DNA from 3 places in the Neobacillus sp. SRL179 genome. Region 2 is predicted to be linked to each of the others. Evidence: predicted binding sites of a transcription regulator. Region 2 holds the regulator's gene; each other region holds the start of a gene.
The links. The regulator Rex, encoded in region 2, represses fermentation and respiration genes when NADH is low (regulators of the CRP and FNR family bind a similar motif). The targets are predictions, from matches to a motif close to TTGTGAAATATTTCACAA.
Positions count from the first base shown of each region.

Region 1: a site for Rex is predicted at 1,289-1,306, ahead of AC4E8C_RS15390 (nitric-oxide reductase large subunit). Genes of this name have one in related genera too.
Region 3: a site for Rex is predicted at 1,780-1,797, ahead of AC4E8C_RS12565 (DUF1858 domain-containing protein). Genes of this name have one in related genera too.

Region 1 is NZ_OZ481792.1:3,127,979-3,131,264, forward strand. It holds gene AC4E8C_RS15390 (nitric-oxide reductase large subunit) at 1-1,206, opposite strand, end outside; gene AC4E8C_RS15395 (Crp/Fnr family transcriptional regulator) at 1,422-2,114, shown strand; gene AC4E8C_RS15400 (ATP-dependent DNA helicase) at 2,179-3,286, opposite strand, start outside.
Region 2 is NZ_OZ481792.1:281,081-284,366, reverse strand. It holds gene AC4E8C_RS01570 (cytoplasmic protein) at 1-223, opposite strand, end outside; gene AC4E8C_RS01565 (polymer-forming cytoskeletal protein) at 235-957, opposite strand; gene AC4E8C_RS01560 (YhbD family protein) at 970-1,593, opposite strand; gene AC4E8C_RS01555 (redox-sensing transcriptional repressor Rex) at 1,708-2,364, opposite strand; gene moaC (cyclic pyranopterin monophosphate synthase MoaC) at 2,394-2,888, opposite strand; gene AC4E8C_RS01545 (ABC-F family ATP-binding cassette domain-containing protein) at 3,077-3,286, shown strand, end outside.
Region 3 is NZ_OZ481792.1:2,545,125-2,548,410, reverse strand. It holds gene AC4E8C_RS12570 (DUF4153 domain-containing protein) at 1-1,524, opposite strand, end outside; gene AC4E8C_RS12565 (DUF1858 domain-containing protein) at 1,868-2,095, shown strand; gene AC4E8C_RS12560 (DUF438 domain-containing protein) at 2,108-3,286, shown strand, end outside.

The DNA.
Region 1 (3,286 bases), 2.2 Mb from region 2:
GCCGGCAACGAGGACCACTAATGCCCAGAATAAGATATCAACTAATAAACCCTGTTTCTTCGGCTCGTAACCACCCACGAGTGGAGCAATATAGATCCCCATTCCTAACCAGGCAGTCGCAATCCAGAAAATAGCTAATTGTAGATGGTAACCCTTCGTAATATTGAAAGGAAGGATATCATGTATCCACTTTATTCCAAAAAAACTATCCGGTTCGATGTAATAGTGGGCTAGTAAGGCGCCCAGCATACATTGGATAAAGAATAAGGCTGAAACAATGACAAAATACTTGCCACTTTTTACTTGTGAACTTGTTACAGGCATTTTGTGTAAATCAATCCGTGGAAACTGACCCTTTTTATAGGCTTCCTTCATTCCAAATTGATATCGATAGAATACAAAGAGGATGACTCCCACCATTAACACGAATATAGTAATACTTGCACCGCTCCACCAAACAGCAGAGAACGATAATTGGTTTCCTGCATCCTCGTAGTATGGCCAGTTATTTGTATAGGTTATTTCATCACCTTGACGGACAGTACTGGATAACCATGCCGTCCAGAAGAAGAAATCTGAAATTTGGGTTATTTGATCACCCTTGGCAACATAAGCGCGATTTGTTTTTGGCATATCACTATCTTTAATAAGATTTGCCTTTAATCCCCATCCATCACCCTTTGTAAACACTTCCTTATAATGCGCTCTAACTTTTTCCAGTCCGAATACTTGTGCGTTTGTTAACTCCATTGTATCCTTCCCGCTATCATAGCGGTTTTTTCGCATTTCTTTAATGACATTATTTTTAATCACTGATTTTTCATCACTATTTAAGTCCGCAAAATCCTTACCATACTTTTCATTTGCTTTTAAATCCTGCATTCCTTCTGTATAAATCTTTAGAGACTCAGCCGTATAATCAGGACCCATGTAAGAACCGTGCCCTAATACTGTTCCATAATCCATTAAACCATACTTTTGAAAAACGGCTTGACCACCCATAATAGATTCTTTTGTAAAGAGAACATCACCCTTTTCGTTTGTAACCTTTATAGGTCTCGGTGCCTGTTCCTTAAATATCCAATAACCTCCAACTAGTAAAACAGTGAAGCTTAGTAGAATCGTTATCATCAAAACAGATTTCAACAATCCATTTTTCTTTACTTTTACCACTTTATTAGTGGTTGTTCCCCGCTGTATTTCCATTCCAGATTCATCCTTTCCTATTTCGTCACATTTGTATTGTAACTGTCACTTCTCGTTCACAAAGTGAAGGACCTCATCTAGCAGGTGTGATATTTCACACACTACTGAGAATTATTTTCAAAAAGGAATGCTCCTATGACGGGGGTCACATAACAAGTAAGGAATCACTGCTACAATGTAAATAAATCGAGTTAATAATATAAGGATGATGGAAAATGAAACGTGAGGATATTATAAAAAGATTATCTGAGGTTCCTATATTTAGGGAATTATCTGCAGAAGAACTGGATTCAATCGTAAAAGTAGCTCAAACACGTTTTTATAAACATAAAATGTATGTTTTTATGCAGGATGACCCTCTTGACCGAGTTTTCTTTATACACAGTGGTAAAATCAAAATTTATAAAACCGATCAAACTGGTAAAGAACAATTAATCTCAGTCCTTGAACCAGGAGAAATGTTCCCGCATGCCGGTTTTTTCAGGAACGGCAATTTTCCTGCCCATGCGGAGGTTATGGAAGATGCTCATTTAGTGATCATTCCCATTGTTAAATTTGAAGAAGTCTTAATTGCCTATCCTGAACTCAGCATAAAGCTCTTTAAAGTGTTGGGTGAAAAAATTGTCGACCTTCAAGGAAGATTGGAAGCACAAGTGCTCCATAACACCTTTGAACAAATTATTTTACTTCTGATAAGACTTTGTAAATCTAACGGTGAAAAGGCCGGAGATCGGTATAAATTGACCACCCAATTTACCAATCGAGAATTAGCCAATATGATTGGAACATCTCGAGAAACGGTAAGCAGAACGATTAATCAAGTGAAAAGGAAGGATTATATAATTCAAGACGAGGATGGTTTTTATCTTATCGACCGAGAGGCACTACAACAGGAATTATTCTATTAAACCTATTTCTATTCGCCATCCACAAAAAAGCGGGGGAGCCATGGGCCCCTCCGCTTAAAATTTTTTAATTTTCACTGTCAGTTGGTTTGGTGGGCAATACTGCCTTTATCTCTTGCAATACCCTTGGATTGATATCATCTTCTATCAATATATGAACCGTTCCCTGGTCTTGCTCACTCCTAATTAAACGCCCGACTCCTTGCCGAAGACGAAGAAGCATATACGGTAAATCTACTTCTAAGAATGGTTGGTTAACCCCATTCCGTTTAGCAGTAAAGACCGGATCATTAGGCGGAAATGGTAACGAAAAGATTAAGACATTTTCAAGTGATCGGCCAGGGATATCAAGGCCTTCCCATAGATGGATAGAACAAAGAACCGCATGCTCATCATTTTGAAATTTTGAAACAAGTGTGCTGATTTCTTCGTCTCCTTCAAAGTAAATCGGGTAGGTAACTTCTTCTGGCAGGTGTTTTTTAAGATAGGACAGTTCTACCTTATTATTTAGCAGAATTAAGGCCCGGCCCTCTGATTTGTTTATCATTTTTACAAGGTAGTTGGTTTTTTCATGCATGCTTTCTTTTGGAAAATGCGGGAGGTACACTTCCATCTTTTCATCATAGGCAAACGGTGAAGCTACGGAAAAAGATAGATATTCCTGAACACCAAGACTCCCCGCCATATAGTCAAATGACTTTTGATTGGACAGGGTTGCAGAAGAAAAAATAAACGGTTTTTTCTGAGAGAAAACCTCTTCACGCATCACCTCTTCTACCATTTTAGGCATGATGACTAGCGTCCGCTCCCCGCCCTTTTCTTCAAACCAAGTGATCCCATTTAATTCTTGAAGAAAAAGAGATAAAGAATAAGTGATTTGCTCTAAATACTCCTCCACAATTTTTAAATCATACTCATTAATTACATACAATTCACTTTCAAAAACGAGTTCTTCCTCTAACGCTTGAAGGGTTGCTAATAATTTGCGGCATGATTTCATTACTAAAGGGTGCTTGGTAATGATTTGTTTATCAGAACCTAGCGATTGTGAGGAGAATTGTGAAATACTATCAAAAAATGTCTCATTATCCAATAGTGCCTCTTCAATCGTATATAACGTCTTTTCCCTTACTTCATTTTCCATTAACCTTGTCAACAAGGTATCTAATGTATAG
Region 2 (3,286 bases):
TGACGAGGGTTTCCTTAGACGCTACATCCCCTTTAAACTCTGCCTCACCCATGATCTTCAACGAACTAGTCATGACATTTTCATTGGTTTCACTCGTCCCATAAACATGGAAGGTCGAACATTCGACATCATTGACAATCGTTCCTTCTCCTCGGATGCTTATTTTATCGTATATGCCGCCAGGATAACTTCCCGAACCATTTATAACTAGATTTTTACTCATTTCGACCCCTCCTAAACCTTTCTACTCTCCCGAATAACGGCCTGTTTATCCTGTGAAAAATCTTCTGTATATTCTACTAGGCCAATTTCACAATTAGGTCCTATTTTGACGTGGTGACCTCGGACAACTTTTGCAATCGTATTTTCCAATTCAACGATGTCACCTTCGATTAAGTCGGTTTCCAATTGTGTTTTGAAAAATGGCTTAAACAACGAACCTATAAATGACCCTTTTTGCTGCCTAACAATAATGGTTTGCCCTCCGATTTCCTTTGCCTTACAATCGCCATAAATTTTAATATCCACTTGATCAGCATTGAGAAGACCGCCAATTGTAAACCGATATTCTCCCTTAAAGGTTTCCGCTTCACAATCTTCTCCGACCGTAAAAAAGCCCCGTTGACTTATTTCCTCACATTTTACTTTTCCACCTACGGAGACTTTACCTGAAACCTTTAAATGGTTCACTGACAGATTTTGATCAATCTTTGCTGTCCCTTCCACGATAAACTTGTGAGCCTCCACGTTCCCATTAAACCGGGCCGTTCCATTAATCTTTGCGTTATTGGCTGTCACATTTCCCTTCATCGTGCCAGAACCATTGCACTCAACCTCATTGCATTCCAAGTCAGTGTTAATGGTTCCCTTGCCATTTAAGGTAACAAGGTTGAATTGCCCTCCATTTGATGAACCTAATCCATTAATAACCAGGTCGCCCCTGTTTTTCGTTTCCATCGCTATTCTCCTTTAGAGTAATTTCGCTTTTATTTCCTCCATACAACTCATCAGCGATAATGACACGACCATCTTTGTGTCTTTATCAAAATGGAACTCTTCCGCATTTATTAACAGCAGACAGGTTGATACACCCAGCTTCCGCGTTACGACCAAATCACAGCTTTTTTGCTTAATTAGCTGAGCATGGTCCTTTAATACCTGAAGCAGCATTTTTCCTTCGTCTAGATTGATCTCCCCTGATTGGAGAAGCTTCTCTAACACATAAACTTCCAGCATTCTAGTAAAAGTAAATTTGTGACTGCCTTTATCGTGGGTTAAGTAAAAGCTCATCACCATATCCGAAACAATGTTACGTTTTATTAATTCATCTTTTTCCAGCTGCAAATCGCCTATATTAGGTGAAAACATATCAGCGAGCTCATCCAAGGACAAATTTTCTTTCATCATTTGAATCTTGTTAATTCTCTCTAAAATCTTCTCTTTTGGAAAAAATGTTTCTTGGCCGGTAAAGGTGGATTTTCGAATAAACCATTCTTCTGGTATAAGATCCTTCCGCTTCCATCTATACAATTGCCCGTAAGATATCCCGGCAAGATCTAATAAATCTTTTTTCGATATTAACTCCTCGCTCATTTATGAAAACCCCTTTCATGAAAACAGTGTAACATAACACTGTTACGCATGTAAAGCTGCTAATAAAAATTTTCCAAAAAAAGGGCCCCCACATTTTGTGAAAGGCCCTTTTGCTTATTCTTCTTCTTTTTCTTGAGTTGGATAATGTTTCAAAAAGTAAATCAATGATTGTAATTCAACCGCTAAATCAATGTGATGAACCCGAATCGATGACGGGACATTTAACCGTGCCGGGGTGAAATTTAAAATTCCTTTTACCTCCGCCTTCACAAGCCGGTCGGTAATCATCTGCGCAACGGGGGCTGGCACCGTTAGAATAGCAACGGAAATTTGCTCCTCCATTAATACCCTTTCAAGCTCATCCATATGGTAAACCGGTACCTCACGGACTTTTGTTCCCATTTTTTCTGGATCCACATCAAAAGCACACTCTATTTTGGTATTATTATTTTTCAAAAAATTATAATTTAAAAAAGCCGTTCCTAGATTACCTACCCCAATTAAGGCAACTTTTGTCAGTTCATCTTGGTCCAACGTTTTACGGAAGAATGTTAACAGGTAATTGACATTGTATCCATACCCTTTTTTACCTAAGGCGCCGAAATAAGAAAAGTCTCGACGGATGGTTGCTGAGTCTACCTTTACGGCCTCGCTTAATTCTGCAGATGAAACCCTTTGCTTTCCGGAAGTATGCAAGTTCTTTAAAAATCGATAATAGAGAGGCAGCCGTTTTGCTGTTGCCTGTGGAATCTTCGTCGTTTCATTACTCATAATTTCTCACACCCCTTCAAATCCCTTTGTTAAATCCGTTCATTTCTCTTAAAATCGCCATTTTTACCGCCCGTTTTTTCAACTAAATAGGTCGGTCCTATGACCATTCCTTTATCTACCGCTTTACACATATCATAAACAGTTAAGGCACAAGCCGAGGCTGCTGTGAGCGCTTCCATTTCCACCCCAGTATTCCCTTTTGTTTTAACCGACGCAGCAATATATAATTGATAGTTGTTGTTTTCGCTTTGTTCCCATGAAAAGGAAATATTTACTCCCGTTAAAGGGATGGGATGACACATCGGAATAATGTCCCATGTCTTTTTAGCAGCCATGATTCCAGCCACCTGGGCCACTGCTAAAACATCGCCTTTTTTCATTTCATGATTGGTTATTTTCTCAAAAATCTCTTTACTAACCGTAATGCTGGAATGAGCTAGAGCTGTCCGTGCTGTTTCCGGCTTGTCGCTAACATCGACCATTTTTGCTCTGCCCTCTTTATTAAAATGAGTAAACTCTGCCATATAAAAAATCCTCCTACCCCAAAATAATACACTATTATTCACATTCTGTGTGTGAAACTTTGCACGAAATAGACACTTTTTCACAAAAAACGCAAATTTCCAGTATCCAAACTACTCAAAAGTCGCGCTTTATTGCCGACATTCGGGATATAATGTACACTATTTATATGTAATAGAGGTGAATAAAAATGATTTTGTTGCAAGTGAATCAACTACAAAAATATTATGGTGCTGACCTTATTTTATCGAATATAAAGCTAGAATTACAAACACGGGACCGTGTTGCCCTTGTCGGCCGCAATGGTGCCGGAAAATCAACATTACTGAAAATTATTGCTGGTCATCTGTCACATGATGGCGGCGAGATTATCAAGCCCAAGGAAGTAACCATTGGCTAT
Region 3 (3,286 bases), 2.3 Mb from region 2:
TAATATGACGTATTTACTACCTGCCTTTTCTATTTCGAACTGTTCCTCACCATTATTATAAGGATTAGACAGTCCCATTTGGAAAAAGAAATCATGTCCGGTTATGGAAATCGGCATCGGCTCTTTGACACTAATGTAAGTGGATTGCCCTGAGTTATTCTTAGGATCATTAAACTCGTCAAAGCCAAAGGTAATCTGAAAATCCTCATAGCTATTAAAATTTTTAGGAAGAAAGGAAACCTGTTTGGTATAATTCATCATGCTTAAATAATTGATCGTCTTAGTGATGATCTCTTTATCCTTCTTAGGGATTTTGTCCTTTGGTATAATTTTATTATTTTCTAACATATTATTTTTCACAAGAACGTCTTCAAGTGTCCTAATTTGACTATGTTTGCTAATCGTAAAAGCATCCACAGGGGGAAGAATGGAAATAATCGCAAATACAATAAGGATGGGAGCGATAATTCCATTATTACGGACCGGCAAGTAACTCAAAAGGATACCGGAAATTACGGCATACAGTCCGAACAAAATCACATAATACCTTGTATGGGTAATACCTGTATCTGTCAGAGTTAGAAAGGACGAAATAATTTGGAAGATAACAATCGGAACAAGGATTTTAGGAAACACTTTTCTAAAAAAGATGGTAAACTTGTTGTCTAGTTCGCTTGCTAATATATAAATTAAAATAACTGTGATCGCGTAGGCTACTAGCATGGGTTCAAGTAAGTTATCTATCCAAAAACTTCCGCCGATATTTTTGATAATATAAATGACCAAAATTAAAGTAAATACAGCAAGTAGTGGAATGAAAATATAGGAAATCAAAATGGCTAGGAATTTTGGACAATTAGCTGCCTTTTCTATCCTGTCAATTTGAATCTCATCAACTTCATCCGCCCGATCTCGAGCACTTTCTCTTGGAAAGATTGGAATAAGCGAAAGAAAAAACATCGGGGCAAATAAAATAAAAATAAGGTTTGCTGTGTGGGCAAAAGCTTTCGAGTCAATTGGAAGAATCAACAGATTGATGGCTGCAAGAATAATACTAATACCTGCAAAAATGACACCAGCAAAAAACAGGGAGAGAAAAAAGGATTTAAAGGCAATCATAAAACTTTGATTGAAGGTTATTTTGCTTTTTATTACAGGAATCCAAATAAAGGCAATAAGTAAAGCAAACAGAGACACTACTGTTCTAATCGATATCTCCATACTAAGTTGTGGTACTTGCCTGATAATAAGGTAATATCCCCCTGTTAACAAGACCACGACACCCATGAGCATGAACCGGGCTGATTGTTTAGAAAAAAATCGTTCAATTGCAACCTGGGCCACCGCACTCAAAAACGCGCCAACAATAAAGGTTAACAGCCATTTGTAATTTTCCTGTTCGACACTAATCATATAAGCGTCTGTGATCGCGGCAGCTAAAAGGAATAGCGTAGTCAAAGGAAACCGGGTAATGGCTTCATTTAATCCTGTAAGCCGGTCTTTAAATCTTCTCATCCATTTCATCTTCTACAGACCCCCCTTTTTATATGTTTATTAATGAATAATTCATTGAGAGTTTTTATATCTTATTCGGCAACCCATATATAAAGTATAGCATGGAAAATTAAAACAATTTTGAAAGGTCATATTCATCATTAAAATTTTTTAAGTCATTGTGACTTTTTTTCCACACTATCATCCTCATGAATTAGCAAACAAATTACGCTAACTCGTTCTTTTATCCCCTCATATTTTACTTTTTATCAATAAGTTTTTTATTTGTGATTCGCATCACATATCCAAAATCGCTCCTATGGTATATTCCTAGTGAGAAATATTATCAGTCCCTCTTTAAGGAGCGATAATGATGTCAAAATTATTGAATTTACAATTACCTGTTTTCCATTTATGCAATGAGTTCCCTGAAATCATTCCGATCATGAAGGAACTTGGTTTTGAAAATATCACCAATCCCCAAATGTTGAAAACAGCCGGTCGCGTTATGACCTTACCAAATGGCTGCCGAATGAAAAGAATTTCTTTAGATCATGTCATAAAAACCTTTGAAGAAAATGGATTTACCATTACACAATAAGGAGCAATTACCATGAGCGAAATAATTAATAACCGTGAACAAGAAACCAAAAGTCAATCAGAGCGACAAACCATATTAAAAGAAATCATTAAAGATTTGCATAATGGCAAAAGTGTCGAAGAAGTAAAAGCTCAATTTGAAGAAGCGGCTGGTAATATTACGGTGGCGGAGATTTCTAAACTCGAGCAAGCCCTTATGGAGGAAGAAGGTATTCCTGTTGAGGAAGTACAGCGGTTATGTTCGGTCCATACCGCTATTTTTAAAGGTTCGATTGAGGAGATTCACCGTTCTAATAAGCCTGAGGAGCAACCAGGGCACCCGATCCATACATTTAAATTAGAAAATAAAGAAATTGATCTATTAGTCAATTTCAAGCTTCAACTCCATTATGATCGGTTTGAAAAAGAAGATAACGAAGAAAACATTTATAAACTGTTAGAGGATTTAAATCTATTACTAGATATAGACAAACATTACAGCCGCAAAGAAAATCTATTGTTCCCGTATTTAGAAACCTACGGAATCATGGGCCCTACCCAGGTGATGTGGGGCGTGGATGATAGAATTCGTGATGCCATAAAAGAGGCAAAGGCAAAACTAACACATTATAACGGAGAAAAACAACCCGTTATCGATGCTCTCTACTTTGTGATCCAAGAAGTCAGTGAAATGATATTTAAAGAGGAAAATATTCTATTTCCAATGGCCCTGCAGACTTTAACCGAAGACGAATGGGTCAAAATTGCCCATGAAAGTGATGAAATTGGTTTTTGTTTAACTGGACCGGCAGGCGTTTGGAAACCTGAAAGAAAAGGGATTCAGGAAGAGGCACTTACCGATGGATTTATTAGAATGGAAACTGGGATTTTATCGATTAAACAACTTGATCTTATGTTAAATCATTTGCCAGTCGATATTACGTTTATTGACCAAGATGATGTGGTTCGCTACTTTTCTCATGGCAAAGAAAGAATTTTTGCCCGCACCAAAGCGGTCATTGGCCGGACCGTGCAAAACTGTCATCCCCCAAAAAGTGTCCATGTCGTCGAAGAATTATTGCATGACTTTAAAGCGGGTGTAAAAGACGTTGAAGATTTCTATATAAAATTCAAAGATAAATATATTTACATCCGTTATTTTGCTGTTAGAGATGAAAATGGCCAATATATGGGAACACTGGAGTTCACCCAA